DNA from 4 places in the Shewanella sp. GD04112 genome. Region 4 is predicted to be linked to each of the others. Evidence: predicted binding sites of a transcription regulator. Region 4 holds the regulator's gene; each other region holds the start of a gene.
The links. The regulator LexA, encoded in region 4, represses DNA repair genes until DNA is damaged. The targets are predictions, from matches to a motif close to TACTGTATNNNNATACAGTA.
Positions count from the first base shown of each region.

Region 1: the regulator LexA is predicted to act here: its motif matches at 1,786-1,805, upstream of umuD (translesion error-prone DNA polymerase V autoproteolytic subunit).
Region 2: the regulator LexA is predicted to act here: its motif matches at 2,496-2,515, upstream of recG (ATP-dependent DNA helicase RecG).
Region 3: the regulator LexA is predicted to act here: its motif matches at 2,357-2,376, upstream of umuD (translesion error-prone DNA polymerase V autoproteolytic subunit).

Region 1 is NZ_JAOEAL010000003.1:80,108-85,165, reverse strand. It holds gene umuC (translesion error-prone DNA polymerase V subunit UmuC) at 69-1,346, opposite strand; gene umuD (translesion error-prone DNA polymerase V autoproteolytic subunit) at 1,343-1,774, opposite strand; gene N7386_RS23130 (class I SAM-dependent DNA methyltransferase) at 2,148-4,469, shown strand; gene N7386_RS23125 (restriction endonuclease subunit S) at 4,469-5,058, shown strand, end outside.
Region 2 is NZ_JAOEAL010000001.1:375,727-380,784, reverse strand. It holds gene N7386_RS01820 (sensor domain-containing diguanylate cyclase) at 1-1,103, opposite strand, end outside; gene N7386_RS01815 (ABC transporter substrate-binding protein) at 1,114-2,139, opposite strand; gene recG (ATP-dependent DNA helicase RecG) at 2,532-4,607, shown strand; gene N7386_RS01805 (DUF3014 domain-containing protein) at 4,786-5,058, shown strand, end outside.
Region 3 is NZ_JAOEAL010000001.1:2,268,679-2,273,736, reverse strand. It holds gene N7386_RS10115 (helix-turn-helix transcriptional regulator) at 1-645, opposite strand, end outside; gene N7386_RS10110 (SLC13 family permease) at 725-2,113, shown strand; gene umuD (translesion error-prone DNA polymerase V autoproteolytic subunit) at 2,391-2,792, shown strand; gene umuC (translesion error-prone DNA polymerase V subunit UmuC) at 2,789-4,063, shown strand; gene N7386_RS10095 (TonB-dependent receptor) at 4,512-5,058, shown strand, end outside.
Region 4 is NZ_JAOEAL010000001.1:4,690,979-4,696,036, reverse strand. It holds gene coxB (cytochrome c oxidase subunit II) at 1-1,163, opposite strand, end outside; gene N7386_RS20600 (SulA-like leucine-rich domain-containing protein) at 1,571-2,083, opposite strand; gene lexA (transcriptional repressor LexA) at 2,080-2,700, opposite strand; gene plsB (glycerol-3-phosphate 1-O-acyltransferase PlsB) at 2,862-5,058, shown strand, end outside.

The sequences.
Region 1 (5,058 bases), on a different contig from region 4:
TGTAATGACAATTTGATTATAAGTTTAAATAAGCATGGCTTCACAGCTGTATTTAACTTTGTACTGCTTTACTTCGCGACAGGTAGATCCTGCCAGTTGGTAGTGTATGCAGGCGACAGTAATTCACGCTTCATGCTCCAATCCTGTTTGGTACCTTGGCTGGCAAACCAAATGGTCTTGCCATGCTTGGCATTTAAGTTATCTATCAGCTGCATTAATTGCTGGTCTGATTCTTTTTTAATGAGCGGCTCATCAAAAAGCCCGGGTTGATATACGCCTGGGTCGTAAAAGTCTGACAGCATCACGCCGGCTTTGGCGTAGCGGTATCCATCCAGCCAAAGGCCATCTAATAACTGCATTGCCTTGGCAAGGAAAACCCGGGTGTCGCTGGTTGGGCTATCAAGTTCGACGCTTTTACTGGCGCTGTAAGGCGCGTCTTTATCGCTGAAGGGGCTGGTACGCAGAAACACGGTTAAGTACTTTGCTTCCTGCTGCTCCTGGCGTAGCTTTTTACAGGCACGGCTAATGTACTCGCTAATCGCTTCACGCATTTGTTGTTTGTCGGTGATTCGTTCGCCAAAAGCCCGGCTGCTGACAATCTGCTTTTTCGTCGGCGCCATTTCCTCCAGTGCTATGCAAGACTCGCCATTAAGCTCTCGCACGGTACGCTCTACCACTACCGAAAAATGTTGCCGGATAAACTTAGGGTCGGCATCGGCCAGCTGCAATGCGGTGTCGATGCCCATTTGTTGCAGCCGTTTGGTAAGCTTTCCGCCTATGCCCCAAACCTCACTAACCGGAAGTAAGGCTAGCAGCTTACGCTGTCGTTCTTTGCTGGTTAAGTCGACTACGCCACGGGTTTTAGGCCAGGTTTTCGCTGCATGGTTTGCCAGTTTTGCCAATGTCTTGGTTGGCGCTATGCCAACACATACAGTAATGCCGGTGCACTTTTGCACTATTTGCCTTACCGTTAAACCAAACTCCGTCAGGTTTTGGCTGAAATCTACTCCGGTCAAATCAAGAAAGGACTCGTCGATAGAATACACTTCAACCTGGGGCGCCATGCTTTCCAGTATGCTCATAACCCGCTGCGACATATCTGCATAAAGGGCGTAGTTAGATGAGAAGGCCACTACGCCCTGCTTTTGCATTAGCTCACGCACCTGAAATACCGGTACGCCCATTTTAATACCCAGCTTTTTCGCTTCTCGGGAGCGAGCTACCACACAGCCATCATTGTTAGACAGCACAACAACAGGTGTATCCGCCAAGTCCGGACGGAATAGCTTTTCGCAGCTGGCGTAAAAGTTATTGCAGTCAACCAAGGCGAATATGTGTTGGCTCATTTGCGTTTCATTTGCCGGATAACGTTAGTCACCACGCCAAAAATGCTTAGCTCTTCGCCATTACGTGGCCGTATTGGTTTGTAAGCTGGGTTACGAGGCAGTAAAGCAAGAGACGGGCGCGTGCAAAACTCTTTTACCGTAAACTCACCACCAACAGCGGCAACCACGATATCGCCATGCTCGGCATCAATAGAGCGGTCTACCACTAATACGTCGCCGTCATAAATGCCGGCCTCAATCATCGAGTCGCCCTCTACACGAACAAAGAAGGTCGCATTAGGGTGGCGGATACACAGTTCATTTAAATCGAGTGTGCGCTCGACATAGTCTTGCGCAGGTGAAGGAAACCCGGCTTTTACCGGGTCGCCATATAGCGGGATCTTACGTTTTGGCCAAACACTGGCATCACCAAGGTATACTGCTGACATACGAACCTCAAAACTGTATATAAACACAGTATATCATCCAGGTATAAATTGCCAATCACGACAGACCAAATTAAGAGTTTCCGTTAGGAACAATTTTTCTCACCAAACCTGCATAATCCGTAGACAGGTTTGTCATAACTAAACTGCAGTTATTGTGGAATCCTCAGCATGTGGTAAGTTGCCTAAGATGAGTGTTACTTTGTTACAGTCATTTGTTTAATATCTATTTTTAAATGTTAAATTGGCCATTTGACGTGGCGTCAACGCATGGTCTTCAAGTACTATTCTGGAAACGAATTAAAAACGCATGGCAGCGATAAAATTTTCAGGGCTGCCAAGGTATACAGAACAACTTTGGTTGGAAAATAATTTTATGTCTCAATCTTCAAACAACCTGGCTTCAGAATCCTGGGCTATTGCCGACTTACTCCGTGGTGATTTTCGGCAAAGCCAATATGGCCGCATTATTCTGCCGTTTTGTTTATTGCGCCGCTTAGAATGTGTACTTGCACCAACCAAAGATGCCGTGCTGGCTAAGTTTGAAGAAATACAGGCCATGAACCTGCCGGAGGAAGCGCAGGAGAAAATGCTGTTGCGTGCCACAGGCGGGCTGTCATTTTTCAACACCTCGAAAATGGATCTGTCCAAACTGGGTGAAACCGGCATTAAGGCCAACTTAGAAAACTACGTTAATGGCTTTTCTAAAGATGCCCGTGAGATTTTTGAGCACTTTAAATTTATGGAGTTTGTTGGCTTACTAAACGACGCCAACCTGCTTTACAAAGTGGTGCAGAAAATCCGCACCATCGATTTAAGCCCCAAAGCTATCTCGAACCACGATATGGGCCTGGTGTTTGAAGAGTTAATTCGCCGCTTTGCAGAAAGCTCTAACGATACCGCCGGTGAGCACTTCACCCCACGGGATATTGTGCGCCTCACCACGTCCTTAGTGTTTATGGAAGACGATGAAGCCCTGACTAAACCAGGCATTATCCGCACCATTTATGACCCAACAGCGGGCACAGGCGGCTTTTTGTCGGCAGGTATGGAATACGTGCATGAACTTAACCCGCAAGCGGTTATGCGTGCCTACGGGCAAGAGCTCAACCCTGAAAGTTACGCCATCTGTAAAGCCGATATGCTGATTAAAGGCCAGGAAGTCAGCAATATTAAGTTGGGCAATACGCTGTCAAACGATCACCTGTACGCCGACAAGTTTGACTATATGCTTTCTAACCCGCCTTTTGGCGTGGACTGGAAAAAGATAGAAACCGCCATTCAAGACGAACATAAGCTTAAAGGCTTTGATGGCCGCTTTGGCGCAGGGTTACCGCGTGTATCTGACGGCTCGTTGCTGTTTTTAATGCACCTGCTAAGCAAGCTGCGTGATGCAGCCGAAGGCGGTGGCCGTATTGGTATTATCCTCAACGGCTCGCCACTGTTTACCGGTGGCGCGGGTAGCGGCGAGAGTGAAATTCGCCGTTACATTTTAGAGGCCGATTTATTAGAGGCCATCGTCGCACTGCCGACCGATATGTTCTACAACACCGGCATATCAACTTACGTGTGGGTGCTATCGAATAAAAAAGCCAGTGAACGCAAGGGCAAGGTGCAGCTGATTAACGGCACGGATTTATGCAGCAAAATGCGTAAATCTTTAGGCTCTAAACGTAACTGGATGGATGAAGAAGATATTGCCACCATAACCCGCGCCTTTGGTGATTTTGACGCGGTAGATGCCTACAGTTTAGATAAAGCTGCCGATGTTAAAAGCAACCGTGGCCGTCAAGCGACATCACCTAAAGCCGATGTGCCCAAAACCTTCGCCAGCAAAATATTTGCCACGCACGAATTTGGCTACCGCCGTATTACCATTGAGCGGCCCTTGCGCTTATCCGCCCAATTTACCACTGACGCCATCGCCTCCCTGCGGTTTGCCAACGGCCCACTAAAGCCCGTGATGGAATGGATTTACCAACATATTGGCGATGAATGGACAGACGCCACCTATGGCCAGCTTGCCAGCCATGAAGACGCTATTCGCAGCAAAATTAAAAAAGATTTTGCCGAGTTAAAAGAAAAACTGATTAAAGACGTGCTCAGTGCAGACATTTGGCTGGCACAAAAAAAACTGCTGGAAAAAGCGCAAACGCTGCACGCTTTTTTCACCACAGACAGTGGCGATGGCCAGCATGACGACTTTAACGAGTTTGATAAAACCCTGACCCAAGCGCAAAAAACAACCGGCATAAAGCTGGATGCCAAAGAGCGAAAACAATTGCTCGATGCCATTACCTGGAAAAACCCAGACGCCGAACCCATCGTGAAAAAAGTACTGAAGGACAAAGCTAACCCGCAGTACGGCAAGTTCAGCTACAAAGGCAAAGTAGTTGAGTTTGAAACCGATGGCGACCTGCGCGACAACGAGAACGTACCGCTTAACCCCAGCCTAAGCGTGAATGAGATTAACGAAGCTTACTTTCAAAAAGAAGTAGCACCTCATGTGCCTGATGCCTGGATAAACCCGGATAAGCGCGATGCTAAAGATGGCGAAATCGGTATTGTGGGCTATGAAATTCCGTTTAACCGGCATTTTTATGTGTACCAGCCGCCACGCCAATTAAAAGAGATTGATGCGGATTTGGATAAGGTAACCGCGGATATTCTGGCACTGTTGCAAGAGGTGCATTCGTAATGGGCAGATATCAGGCGTATCCTGAATATAAGGATTCTGGCGTGAAATGGGTCGGTGAGATCCCCAAAGACTGGGAAGTAAAACCTCTATTCTCAGTCGCTTCTACCAACAGTTCAAAAAACGCAGATGGTGTAGAGACAAATGTATTGTCGTTGAGCTATGGCCGCATAATTAAACGAGATGTTGAAGACAATTTTGGACTACTCCCTGAATCGTTTAACACCTATCAATTAGTGTCAAAAGGCGACTTAATTCTTCGGTTGACTGATCTTCAAAATGATAAACGCAGTCTTAGGGTTGGGTATTCCAATGAAGTAGGAATAATCACTTCAGCATATTTAAAGCTCGTCGCTAATAAAAACACCTTCTATGATCGTTACATGTACCGTTTATTGCACTCGTATGACACAACAAAAGTGTTCTATGGCATGGGGGGCGGTTTAAGGCAGTCAATGAAGTTTGAGGACATGAAGCGATTAGACATGTTAATGCCGTCATTTGAAGAACAACAAAAAATCGCCAATTTCCTCGACTACGAAACAGCAAAAATCGACACGCTGATTGAAAAGCAACAACAACTGATTCAACT
Region 2 (5,058 bases), 4.3 Mb from region 4:
ATTGAACAGATGCCGACCGAGCACAAGGCTTGATATTCCTTTGGTGATTCATCCGCCAGTTCAGCAACCGACTCAATGACTAAGGTCGACTCTGAGGTAAATTTTTGTGCCAGCACAGCCACACTGTCGATGGAAATATCTTGGATCTTGCCCGCCTGCGACTCGCAGCTCCAAAAACTCCGATATCGGGCGTGCTGCTGGGTAAATTCAATAATGCTCACCCGTTCAACATCAAATAGGCAACCAATGCGGCCACAGACCTCGGCTAAGGACTCATCTAATCGGGTGGTGTCTGTCGTTAAAAATTGCAACGACATCTCGGCTAGCAGCTGGTTTGCCTTGGATTGCCAATTGAGTTCTTGAGTCCGCTCATCGACCAGCTTCGCCAACTGGTTTTGCTGTTGTTGCAGCGCCCGTTGCTGGCGTTTATTGATTGCCAAATCGTTGCGGATCCGCTGATACATGTCCTGTAGCGATTGGGCGACATGGCCAATCTCATCGGAGTTTTGCATCACACTCATGGGCACATTGAGCTTAGGCAGGGAGTGCAGGTTAATTTGATTGGCGAACCGCTCCAGCGCCGAGAGGCGATTGGTGACTAACAAGCGAACCAAAGAGAGAATCAAGTAAATCATCAGCAGCGTTTTCAGCCCGTTGCCTAATACTATGATGATCAATTGCTGCCACAACTCGTAATAGAGTGTGTCCGTATCTAAACCGACCGTCAGCATGCCAATCTGCTGCTCTTGATAGTTAATGGGATAGTGAAACAGGGTTTGCCGACGATTATCTAAATGAATCGACTTACCCAATTGCATGGCAACGCCGTCGATACTCTCTAGATTAACGCTCGCCACCATGGGCATCATCCCAAGGCCAGACAACAAATCCGATAACAAACTATGGTCAACATCCCACAGCGACTTAGCCACACTGGGTAAGATGGATTCGGAGTATTCACGAATATCCGCCGTGGTTTTATCTATGCTCTCTTGATAGTTCCATATCAACTGTACCAACATAGTCAGGACAGCAAAAAACGAACTCACCCCAATAATAGTGAGCGTCATTCTGTGACTGATGGAATGATTACGATGCTTCATGGATACCTATTTATGATTGTGGCAACTTATCCAAAATCTGTGTCTTAAAAATTCCCGCCCAATCCCTAGCGACTAACAGCCGATAAAACTCCGAATCCGGATTAAGGACACTAAAAAGTTGTATGTCCGCATAGGGATAATATTGCGAAGTTGCTTGATAATGCTTCAGCTGCACTAATCCCAAAGCGCCCGCTAAAAAGTGCCCGCCGCCCAAAGTGGTGACCTGCTGTGATTGGCGAAGCTGTAAAATCTCTGCGGAGGTATTCACTGAACTCACCAATACATCACGCCCAGGCTGAAGTCCTTTTTCCCGCAAGGCTTTTAACACTCCCAAGGCCATATTATCGCTGGCCGTCCAAATCAGATTTAAATCGGGATAGCGGGAAAGCAAAGTTAAGGTTTGCCCATAGGCAATATCTTGACTCCACTGGCCATAGACGGTTTGAGTCACAGTGGCATTGTGCTGCATAAAAAAGTAGTCATTGGCGCCTTGGGTGCGCAGCACTGAGGCAGGCGTCGACTTATCGCCCGAAATTAATAAAACCTTCGCGTTTTCATCCTTTAAACCACTTAATAGGATTTTGGCCGTTTCGGCGCCAATCGCGTAATTATCGGGAATAATGGCTGGTAATAAATAGGTTTGCCAATGTGGATCCGCTAATAAGGTTTCTCGCTCGGCCACTGAAATATCATTCAATATCAGCTGCACATATATGGGATAGTGGTAGAGCAACTGCAACATTTTTATTGCTGACTGCTTCTCATTTACCAAAATAATATGGCTAGGGATGGATGAGGTAGAGCTTAATAATACCTCTAATTGGTTAATCATTTTAAAATGATTACGGTCTGAATGGGTTATTTGTAAATTAATATCGAGTTGAGTGGCAGCCACTTGCATTAATTTATCGACATCACCCCAAAAGCTATCCGTTGCGGCGCCAGGGTTAAAAAAAGCCACTTCTAATTTGGCCCATGCAGGCGATATGGAACACAGCAGGCCTATAAATAAACAACTCAAATACCATAGACGCAAAAGCGAGTTCTCCTCGACGGTGTTTCCCCAAATGTGTTCCGTCACTGGAGGTCACTTTATTATTTCGATTCACAACCTTGTTACCGCATAATTACCAAAGCATGTCGCTGGTAACCAATTATTTGATTAAACCACAAAATAATAAAAAGTGAACTTGGTAACTAAGAATATTTATTTTTGCCTAAGTTCAGCGCAAACAATTATAGGATATTCATTTTAATTTTAATAAGATAACTTAAATGTTAACGGCTAAGTTCATTCTTTTGGTGTAACGCCTCCCCGCCAGTTAACCCATCGCCATTTATCCTTTCGCCAGCGTCAAGCCCAAGATTGCCTTACGCTTATACTCTGTTAGTATATGTATAAATTCACAGTGATTGAGCGCTAACGACTTGCAGCAATTGGATCTTGTTCCGATCACCGACCTCAAAGGCGTCGCCAAAAGGGTGGCGGAAAAACTCGCCAAGCTCGGCATCACAACAGTACAAGATCTGCTGTTTCACTTACCCCTGCGCTACGAAGACCGCACTCAGATTTACCCTATTGCCGCCTTAATGCCGGGAAATTACGGCACCATTGAAGCCGAAATCCAGTCGACGCAAATCATTCAAGGCCGCAAACGCATGCTGGTGTGCAATGTGCGGGATAATACCGGCAGCATGAGCCTGCGCTTCTTTAACTTTTCGATGGCGCAACGCAATGCGATGCAAAATGGTTTAATGATCCGCGCCTACGGTGAAATTCGCCGTGGTAATCATCAGGCAGAAATCGTCCATCCCGAGTACAAAATTGTGTATCCCGGTGAAGACATTCACTTAAGCGATACCCTTACGCCGATTTATCCCACGACGGAAGGACTCAAGCAGGCGAGTTGGATCAAGCTCACCGAGCAAGCCCTCGAATTATTAGAAGACGGCGGTTTGACCGAGTTATTACCCACCAATTTGCAGCCCAACAGCATGAGCTTAAAACAAGCGCTGCAAACCCTGCATCGCCCCCACGCTGGAATATCACAATTTGACTTAGAGCTCGGCCAGCATCCGGCGCAGCAACGGCTGGTGCAAGAAGAACTGCTCGCCCATAACCTCAGCATGCTCCGACTCAGGCAGCGCAGCAATCTCGACGCCGCCGTGACCATGCACACCAGCGGCCAACTATTGAATCCCTTTCTCGCCTCATTGCCCTTTAAACCGACGGGCGCACAGCAACGGGTCGTCGCCGAGATAGGTAAAGATTTAGAGCAACCGCATCCCATGATGCGCTTAGTTCAAGGTGATGTGGGTTCGGGTAAAACCTTAGTCGCCGCCCTAGCCGCCCTGCAGGCCATCGAAAATGGCTACCAAGTGGCGATGATGGCGCCTACCGAATTACTCGCCGAGCAGCATGCGGCAAACTTTGCCGCCTGGTTTGAGCCTCTGGGATTAAAAGTGGGTTGGCTAGCGGGCAAGCTTAAAGGCAAGGCGCGGGCGCAATCCTTAGCCGATATTGAATCGGGCTCGGCGCAAATGGTGATAGGGACCCATGCCATCTTCCAGCAACAGGTAACCTTTAACAAACTCGCCTTGATCATCATTGACGAGCAGCACAGGTTCGGGGTTCACCAACGGATGGGGCTCAGGGAAAAAGGCATTAACCAAGGCTTTCATCCCCACCAGCTGATTATGACGGCCACGCCTATTCCGCGCACCTTAGCCATGACAGCCTACGCCGATTTGGACACCTCGATTATCGATGAGTTGCCGCCTGGCCGCACGCCCGTGACCACAGTCGCCATTCCCGATTCGCGTCGCAATGAAGTGCTCGAGCGCGTCCGCAACAGCGTCGTCACGGATAAACGCCAAGCCTATTGGGTCTGTACTCTGATTGAAGAATCCGAAGTTCTCGAGTGCCAAGCGGCGGAAGATACCGCCGAAGAGTTGCGCCAAGCGCTGCCGGAACTCAGCATAGGTTTAGTCCACGGCCGGATGAAAAGCGCTGAAAAGCAAAAAATTATGGCCGACTTCAAGACGGGAACTATCCATTTATTGGTTGCAACTACAGTGATTGAAGTCGGCGTCGACGTCCCCAACTCTAGCTTGATGATTATCGAAAACCCAGAGCGACTGGGTCTTGCACAGTTACACCAGCTGCGAGGTCGCGTAGGGCGCGGTGCCGTGGCAAGCCATTGTGTGTTACTCTACAAGGCGCCATTGAGCCAAACCGCGAGCCAGCGGTTAAATGTGCTCAGGCAAAGTAATGATGGTTTTGTGATTGCACAGAAAGACTTAGAGATCCGTGGGCCGGGCGAAGTACTGGGCACGAAGCAAACGGGACTGGCCGAGCTAAAAATCGCCGACCTTGTCCGCGATCAGGCGCTTATCCCACATATCCAAAAACTGGCGAGCCATGTGATGTCACAGGCGCCAGAGTCGGTCGATGCCATTATTCATCGTTGGCTTGGACACAGGCAGCAATACGTTCAGGCCTAAACCTTAAGCTAACCCCTTCAAGGTAAAATAAATTCAGCCTGTTCAGCTCACTGCTATGGACAAGCGCGTGGAAACTTGCACAATGAACCTGCCATCGACAACTCGTTGGCACTTGCACTTTAAATGTTAGCTGCATGTATTCACCCCGTTACCTTGACACTTAAGCGAAGGATGTAAAATGCAAGTTAATCAAGATGATAGAATTACACCTCAAGAAACCTCCTCAAGCAGTAATCGCTTTGCTTTGATTGCGATTGTGCTCGTCATCCTGCTCTCTGCGGGAGGTTATTATTACTACACCAAAGATGACTCACCCAAGCTCATCCCCAATGCGCCGATAGTGCTGCCTGAGCCGCCTTCATCTGAACCTATGACGCTCGAAACGGGCACTGAGCCAGAAACCGCGCCGGTGGAAAATGAAACCCCTGCGACGACCACGACGGAAACCGAA
Region 3 (5,058 bases), 2.4 Mb from region 4:
TCTTTGGCGCCATTGCCTGTAGGTCTGCCCGGTTTCGGCTTTAAAGAGTCGTTCTATGGTTCGAATACTCGCCCCCGCACTTTGAGCTAATTCGGCCAAGGTATACTCCGACTGCGGTTTTTTGATCAATAACTGGATCACTCGGCCAAGACGCGGATCCGAGCCCGCATTCAAGTAGGTATTCACACTGTCGAGCGCATCTAACTCGTCTATGGCACTTAAACCCAAGCGAAAATATTTGGCAGGTTCCATTGTGGCGTCTTGGCATAGTTTCAGAACCATTTCACGCATTAGCGGCGTCATAGTAACCATCACCACCTGCGTGTCCTGCACTCTTACGCGATAACTGGGATCGATATATAAATTGCGAAGATGAGCTTGGGTTTCACAGTTAATTTGATGCCGGCAACCACTGGGAAGCCACACGGCATGGGTCGATGGTACCACCCAAACCGCATTATCGCTCTGAACCCGTAAAATCCCTTTTGCCGCCCAAAGTAACTGCCCCCGAGGGTGAGAATGGGGTTCAACGCCCATTTCGGCCTCAAGATTGCGCGCATTACTCAATACGGGACGATTTGCATCTAACGTGAACGCAAATTGGCTGGGCGCCAACATTGTCGCTTTAGAAATAACATCTGACACATTACCACCTTAAAACGCCATATTAACTGGGCTATCTTAGGCCGCAATATCAATGCCCGCAATATTAAGGTGATCCCCTATGGGTAAGTTAAGTATTAAAAAATGGCTGGTCTTTAGCGCCATGCTCGTCGCAGTCTTGCTGGCCATATTTCCACTCCAGCAGCACCCATCACTTTTTTCCTACAGCGCATCGGTCGTACTCATCACCCTGTTATTTTGGAGCACCGGCTTTATTCCGCCCTTTATGGCGGGACTGATCTTTTTTGCCTTGGCCACCATTTTTAAACTGATCGACCCCAGTGCGTTGTTCTCGGGATTCGGTTCGACGGCGGTGTGGTTAATTATCTCTGGCTTTGTGATTGGCAGCGCCATTGCAGAATCGGGGTTGAGTCGCCGCCTCGCGGCCGTTATCGCCCCCGCGTTAACTATGAGTTATCCACGCATGATTGCGGGACTCGTCATCAGCGCGATGCTACTGGGATTTGTGATGCCATCCTCGGTTGGGCGCGCGGTAGTGATGCTGCCCATCGGTATGGCCTTGGCCGAGCAACTCGGATTTAGTCGAGGCAGCAATGGCCGGATAGGCATAGCAACCGCCCTAGCACTTGCCTGTAATATGCCAAGCCTTGCGGTGCTGCCCGCCAATATTCCCAATATGATTTTGGCAGGTGCGAGCGAAAACCTGTTTAACGTGCATTTTGGCTATGCTGAGTATCTGTTTCTGCACTTTCCGATTTTAGGTCTGCTCAAATCAGCCATTATCGTGGTGATCGTGGTGTATTTGTTTCCGGCCAAAATTGATAAAACCCAGATGGCGGCAGCGACGGATATCGAAGCGTATGATGTGACCAAGCAAGTTAAACTCGCTGTGTTACTCATCATCACCCTGCTATTTTGGATAACAGACTCATGGCATGGGATCAATCCGGCATGGGTGGGGCTAACGACCGCCATCATCCTCTTGCTGCCGAAATGGGGCATTATTGAGCCAAAACGTTTTAATCAATCAGTTGATTTTTCAACGGTTATCTTTGTTGCCGCCGCGCTAGGATTAGGCGTTTTAGTCAATCAATCTGGGCTAGGTAGCGCGCTCGGCCAAGCATTCAGCCAATACTTACCCTTGTCACAAGGCGCCTCTTTCCTCAACTTTATGTCCTTATCACTGATATCGACCTTAACCGGATTAGTGGCAACCGTGCCTGGTGTGCCTACGGTATTAACCCCAATGGCTGCCGACTTAGCGAATGCGACAGGTTTTTCTCTCCCCGCGGTATTGATGACCCAAGTGATCGGCTTTTCGACGGTGATTTTCCCCTATCAAGCGCCGCCGCTGATTTTGGCGATGCAATTATCTCAGGAGTCCCTCGCCCATCTGCTGAAAGTCACCTTACCCTTAGCGCTGATCACCTTACTAGTGCTGATGCCGCTGGACTACCTCTGGTGGCAGTTATTAGGCTGGATAAGCTAAGCCTTTGAGGTATAGAAAAATAACCCTAGTTTTATGAGCCAAACAAGACTCAAAATTGCGGCAAAGGAGTGCCGCAACCAACTTAGCGACAACCCCATGCGTTAACGTTAGTGAATTAGAAGGTTGTGACCTAAAGTCATTCCCCACGTCGTGCTTACTATTCCTTTGCATCTGATTGTGTGACCTCAACGTTTGCCTGTCGTCTTACTCAACACACTTTCGACAAGTCATCAAAATACGCTACACTGTTTTTATATACAGTATTTTGATTTTCATTATGCATATGCTCACACAAACACAGTATCCACTTTTTAGCTCCTCCGTTGCGGCTGGATTTCCTTCTCCTGCCCATGATTACATTGAGCATTCACTCGATCTCAATGAACTTTGTATTAAACACCCCACAGCAACATTTTTTGTGAAGGTACAGGGAGACTCAATGGTCGATGCGGGCATTTCGAGTGGCGACATATTAGTGGTGGACAGAGCATTACAGGCTACGCACGGTGATATTGTGGTCGCATCCGTCGATGGTGAGTTTACCGTTAAACAATTGCAGTTACGTCCAATAGTGCAATTAATACCCCGTAATCCGGCATTTAAAGCCATTAACATCCACCATGATTCCGAGCTAAACCTATTTGGTGTTGTCACCTGTGTGGTGAAGAAATTCAAATGACTGCTACGCTATTTGCCCTCGTCGATTGCAATAACTTCTACGCTTCCTGCGAACGCTTGTTTCGCCCCGATCTTCAAGGCAAACCCATTGTTGTGCTTTCCAATAACGATGGTTGCGTGGTTGCACGCTCAGCAGAGGCGAAACAATTAGGCGTCAAAATGGCCGTCCCCGTGTATGAGGTGATGGACATGATCCGCGCCCATAATATAGCGGTATTTTCCTCCAACTATGCACTTTATGCCGATATTTCAAATCGAGTGATGACCACTCTCGAGCACATGGTGCCAAGGGTAGAAGTCTACTCAATTGATGAGGCTTTTTTAGATTTGTCTCGGCTCGATAGATGCCAAGATATCACTCAGTTAGCCGCGGATATTCGCCAACGGATCCAACAATGGATTGGGATCAGTGTCTGTGTTGGCATAGGTCCGAGTAAAACCTTAGCCAAACTCGCCAATTATGCCGCTAAAAAATATCCCATGACTCAAGGTGTTGTCGATTTACGCACGACGGAACGCCAACGGCGATTAATGGCCTTGACGCCAATTGATGAGGTATGGGGGATTGGCCGAAAAATTGCGCAACGTTTAAAGCTTATGGGTATACATACCGCCCTACAGCTTGCCGATGCCCCACCTAAGCTCATCCGAGACAGCTTCTCGGTCACAGTCGAACGAACTGTGCATGAGCTAAACGGTATTGCCTGTGATGATATTCAACAACTTGTGGCGACAAAACAGCAAATCGTCAGTTCTCGCTCTTTTGGTGAACGCATTACCCAGTTCACGGCAATGCAGCAGGCCATCAATGATTACACCTGTCGAGCCTGCGAAAAACTGCGTGTTGAGGGTCAATTTGCACGTACCCTATCCGTATTTATTCGGACCAGTTATTTCACTGAACATCAACCCCAGTACAGTCAGGTGCTCACAGGCAATTTAACTTATCCCAGTGACGATACCCGCGATTTTATCGCATTAGCGCAGCGGCTCTTGTCTAGGCTTTGGCGTGAAGGATATGCCTATGCCAAGGCGGGCGTCATGCTGGGGGATTTTTATGCGCCAGGTGTGTTTCAACTAGGATTATTTGATGAAGTCAAACCACAGCCAAAAAGTAGAGCCTTAATGAACCTACTGGATAGCGTGAATCACAGCGGTAAAGCCAAGATCCAATTTGCAGGTCAAGGACTTAATGCAGATTGGAGCATGAAGCGTAACCAACTCTCCCCCCGCTACACCACACAGTGGGCACACATTCCGACAGTAAAATAAGCCATAGTATGCAAACACGCTATTTGCTTACCTGTTAAGGTTTGTTAAATCCCTAAAGCTGCGGCAATAATGCGCTATTTTTCAACAGTTAATAAGATACTTCCAATCCACCACTTTTATCCCACCTTGATTCAGCTCACAGAATCTAAAACTCAATCAAACTAAATACCTAGGATATAAATTGACATTGTAAAGACAATGTTTCGTTACATTGAGATACAACCACGCCATAGCGCATACCGTGCCGTCATTCTTTATTTCCCCTCGCACTTAATTAGCCTCCTCGCTTTTACAAACACAACATTTAGACAGCATACGAACAACAATTAAGCTGTTGATATTAAAGTTGTTAATGATAATTTTCCGACTATGGAGGGCAGTTGCAAATAAATATAAGCCGTGATGAAACCCTTCCTGATCGTCATGGCATTGTTAAGGGAATGAAAATATGACTACGCAAACAACCGTGGCACGTGCGGTTCGTTTTAGTTTACTCGCTTTGGTCTCCGCCTCGGTGACACCGCAAGTATTTGCCGCCGATGAAGCGGCCGTTATCGATGATAAAGTGGAGCGTATCGAAGTCACGGGTTCACGTATTAAACGTACCGATCTTGAAAATGCCTCCCCTATCGTGGTGGTGAGCGCAGCAGATATCGAAAAAGGCGGCTTTAACTCAGTGCAAGACGTGTTAGGTAACCTGTCGCAAAACTCCGGTGGGTCGATGACCCAGCAGGAAGTGCACGGCTTTACTCCAGCGGCATCGGCCGTCAACCTGCGTGGTGTGGGCGCTGGCCGCGTACTGACATTAATCAATGGCAAACGTGTGCCTAAATATCCGTTTGGTGCTGGTGGTACAGACAGCTTTGTCGATACCGCTAACATTCCGTTAGGGGCCATTGAACGCATCGAGATTTTAACCACGGGCGCCTCGGCAATTTACGGCTCAGATGCGATGGGCGGTGTAATTAACATCATCTTGAAAAAAGACGTTGAAC
Region 4 (5,058 bases):
GCTGGAGGCGGAGTCGTTGCTACTGGTTCGCTATTGGTGCCTCCGGATTTATGGGCATCAACGTCTTTGGCTTGCACCGCATCCCCCGTGTTATTGCCCCACGCATTACGCTCATAGGTAATCACGGCGGCAATCTCTTGGGTCGTTAATTGTTTGCCAAAGGCTTGCATGGCCGTACCCGCTTTACCATTGAGCACTATTTCAAGATGGCCGCTCAGTGGTCCGGTCGCAATCGGGCTGCCTTTGAGGTGCGGGAATACTCCTTGTAGACCTTCACCGTTGGGTTGGTGACAGGCCGCGCAGTGACCAAGGTAAACTTGCTCACCCTGAGCCATCAGCTCTTCTTTTGTCAGTGTTTGCGATAACGCGGCTTGTGCGGCTTGCGCTGCGGCATTGGCGGCTTGTTTTTGTTCTACAACCCAAGCATCGAACTCGGCTTCGGGTAATGCCTGCACCACTATCGGCATAAAACCATGGTCTTTACCGCAAAGCTCGGCACATTGGCCACGGTAAATGCCGGGTTTGTCGATACGGGTCCATGCCTCGTTAATAAAACCTGGGTTAGCGTCTTTTTTAACCGCAAAGGCGGGCATCCACCATGAGTGAATGACATCCTCTGAGGTCATTAAGAAGCGGATTTTACGATTGATGGGTAATACTAGGGGTTTATCGACCTCGAGTAAGTAGTGCTCTCCCTTGGCTTCACTTCCTTCGATTTGAGGTCTTGGTGTTGCGAGAATGCTGTAAAAATCAATATCTTGATCGAAGTAGCTATAATGCCATTTCCATTGAGAACCTGTGACTTTTACCGTGAGATCGGCATTACTGGGATCTTCCATGGCAATCAGAGTTTTCGTGGCGGGAATCGCCATTAAGATCAGAATGACAAAAGGAATAATCGTCCACGCGATTTCGACTTTTGTGCTCTCATGGAAGTGAGACGCGACCGCGCCCTTGGATTTTCTGTGGTTGATCATGGCATAAATCATCACGCCAAAAACCACTAGGCCTATCGCGCAGCAGATATACAGAATCGTCATGTGTAAGTGATAAACCTTGCCACTGATTTCTGTTACGCCGGGGGTCATGTTGAACCGCATGTCCGCTGCGGCCAACGGTGGGGCGAATAGCACCACGAGTAAACAATACAACCATTGCTTCACAAGACTTCTCCTCTGCTAATTGCGAATAGCAACTACAAAGAAGAGCAACACAGTAAGTCTCAACTCTATGCAAACTCTTCAGTTCCCAAAAAAGCTTCTCTGACTTCAACGTGCGTTGGCGGATTACTTTTGATTAAGTATTGTTACTGCTGGTATTAGCCACACTGGCACATACTGCTGAATAAACCCATTATTCTCGATTTTTGTGGGCAAGAGATATTCGATAAATCGTCGATATTTTTTGCCTAAATGGGCGATATATTATGCTCGCCTGAATCAAACATACTTGCTGTTTAAAAATTGATCAAGATCACTTCTTTTTCTAATTGTCTGAAAAATTGCCAAAAAAAAAGCCCCACATTCACAGGTGAGGCGGCTTTCAAGGCTAAATACGCAGTGCAAAAATTTTAATGAACAGAGCTAAAAAAACTACCTTGGGCAAAGTGAGCAGGTTGCTTGAGTGTCGCGTCCGTAGGTGAGTGATTTACGACACCTTCTAGCACGATTCCCATGGCGCGGGCGCTCTTGGCCACAATTTGCAAACGACGATTGTCGCGGGCATCGAGTGAGTGGATCCAAGTAATTACTGCGCTGGAAGTGCCGCTAGTTAAGGCTTTTTCCATGGCCCACAGGGTTTCCACTTCATCTTTCGCATGGACTAAGAGTATGCGATCCATACGCACGCCGGCGCTGGCCAGTAACTGCTTGTAGCCAATACTGGGTGGGTTGATGAGCACGACCCAGCGGCCTTGTTGGCTCAATTGTGCCAATTGTTTGCTAAGTTGCATTAGCTCTTGGCGCCCTTGGCTCTCGGTGGGCATAGTGATGATAGGCGTATGCTGCCAGTCTGTATCGGTTTCGCGTACCGCATCGAGCCATAAACCGGGGTGACGCGGGGCATTACCTAGTAGTTTGTTCATAGCCAATCTCCATTGCGGATCACCCCTACGGCGAGCCCTTCAATTGTTAGACTTTGGAAACTTAAATCGACTTTAATCGGGGAGTAATCTTCATTTTCAGCATGTAGATAAACGAGATTCCCTTTCTTTTCAAAGCGTTTAACTGTTACATCATCGTCAACGCGAGCAACAACTACTTGGCCATTGCGCGCTTGCTGTACCTTATGAACGGCGAGCAGATCCCCTTCGAGGATACCGATGTTCTTCATACTGTCGCCTCTGACGCGCAGCAAGAAATCGGCGGCTGGGTGGAACATGCTGGGGTCGACTTGATAATACTGTTCGACATGCTCTTGGGCGAGGATAGGTTCGCCCGCAGCCACTTGACCAATCAGTGGTAAGCCAGATTCGCTGTTATCTTCTTCCTCAACTGGGAGGCGGATCCCGCGGGAAGTGCCAGGCATGATCTCGATGCAGCCTTTTTTCGCCAATGCCTTAAGGTGTTCCTCGGCGGCATTTGCACTTTTAAAACCCAAACGGGTGGCGATTTCGGCCCGGGTGGGTGGCATGCCAGTCTCGGCAATATTACGTTTAATCAGCTCTAAAATTTCGGCTTGGCGTGGCGTCAACGGTCTCATGTTCTTTCCTGTTTTTCTATACAGTTACTGTTAGTATATACAGTATTATTCGTAGTGCAAGTATTAACCACTTTTTAACGCGATTGGAGAGTATTAGCGAATATTCCCTAGAATCTGGTATTCTATGGGGCTAATGAACGTACTTACATTGCATAAGAATAATGCCTAAACAAGACTCTCTTTGGTTGAAATCATTACGCTGGATCCAAAAACACTTAGTGCACACTATTGTTGTGCCGCAGGATCCCTTTGCCGATCTGAATCTGGACGCTTCCAGACCGCTTGCTTATGTAATGAAAACAGAATCCCTGAGTGATATTGCTGCGTTAAGCGAAATCACCACTAAGCTGGGTTTGCCAAGCCCCTATGAGCCGCTCGTGGTAAATGGCGTTGTCGCGCCCCGCGTCGTTTGCCTCGAAGGCCGTAAGCCTTTGTTTGGCGAGCGTGCCAGTAATGAGCCATTCCTCGAATGTTTTATGCGCCTGTTGGCCGTCCATAAGGAAAAGCCAGAGTTAGATATTCAGCTGGTGCCTGTGAGTCTGTATTGGGGCCGTACTCCGGGTAAAGAAGACGACACCATGAAGGCGGCTGTTCTTGAGCGCGAGAATCCAACTTGGTTACGTAAGTGCTTGATGATCTTATTTTTGGGTCGTCATAACTTTGTGCAGTTTTCTAATGCGGTATCGCTGCGTTACATGGCCGACGAACACGGCACCGATATGGGGATTGCCCATAAACTGGCGCGGGTGGCTAGGGTGCATTTCCGCCGCCAACGCAAAGTGATGACAGGGCCTGTGTTGCCGAATCGTCAGGCAATGTTCCACTCCCTGCTGAAATCCGAATCCTTACGCAAGGCTATTCAGGAAGAAGCGGCGAGTAAGAAGATTTCCGAAACCCAAGCCCGTGAAACAGCAATTGAATATCTTGATGAAATTGCAGCGAATTATTCCGACAGCCTAGTGCGTATTGCTGAGCGTTTCTTAACTTGGTTATGGAACAAGCTCTACAGCGGTATCAATATCAAAGGTGCCGAGCAAATCCGTCAGCTGCACCATGATGGTCACGAGATTGTTTATGTACCTTGCCATCGCAGCCATATGGATTACCTGCTGTTATCCTACATTCTGTATTACCAAGGCATGGTGCCACCGCATATTGCGGCGGGGATTAACCTAAACTTCTGGCCTGCGGGACCGCTGTTCCGCCGTGGTGGCGCTTTCTTTATTCGCCGTAGTTTTAACGGCAATAAACTTTATACTGCCGTGTTCCGTGAATACCTCGATCAGCTGTTTGCTAAGGGATATTCGGTTGAGTATTTCTCTGAGGGTGGCCGTTCTCGCACCGGTCGTCTATTGGCGCCGAAAACTGGCATGATCGCCATGACGATCAACAGTGTGCTGCGTGGTATCGAACGCCCTGTCACCTTAGTGCCTGTGTATTTAGGCTACGATCACGTGATGGAAGTGGCGACTTATCATAAAGAGTTGAGCGGTAAGAAAAAACAGAAAGAATCTGTATGGCAAGTTTTTGGTGCTATTCGTAAATTAGGTAATTTTGGCCAAGGTTATGTCAACTTTGGTGAGCCGATTACACTGCAAAACTTCTTGAATGAAACCGCGCCTAACTGGCGCGCTGAAGTGGCCGACGATCCCGAACAAAAACCGACTTGGTTAACCCCTGCGGTGAACGTGTTAGCGAATCGTGTGATGACCCGTATTAACGATGCTGCCGCCGCCAGTTCTATCACCTTGACGAGCTTAGTGCTATTGGCGTCGGAGCAAAATGCCCTAGAGCGTTGTTTGCTCGAGCGTCAGTTAGATTTGTACCTGACGCTGCTTAAGCGTGTGCCTTACACTTCGTTTACGTCGGTGGCCGAAGGTGATGGCAAGCACTTAGTGCAACAAGGTTTAGAGCTGAATAAGTTCTCCATCAATGCCGATCCTCTGGGTGAGATAGTATCTATTGACGCGAATCAAGCGATTTCAATGACTTACTATCGTAACAATATCATCCACTTATTTATTATTCCGTCGTTGATTGCTAGCTGCTTAACCAACAATAAGCAGATTTCAAGAGCCTATATCCTAGGGATTGTGAGTGACTTCTATCCGCTACTGAAGGCGGAGTTATTCATGGGTATCAAGGACCTCCCAAGTTATGTGAATCAAGTGCTGGATCTGTTTATTGAGCAGGGTCTAGTGCAGGAAAGCGATACGCTGTCGGTGGTGACCGAGCACACCAGCCAAATGTTGTTGCTGGCCGGAAGCGTTAGCGAAACCTTGCAACGCTATGCGATTATCTTCAATCTGCTGGCCCACAGACCTAAGATGGAGCGTTCGGAGCTGGAGTCTGAAAGCC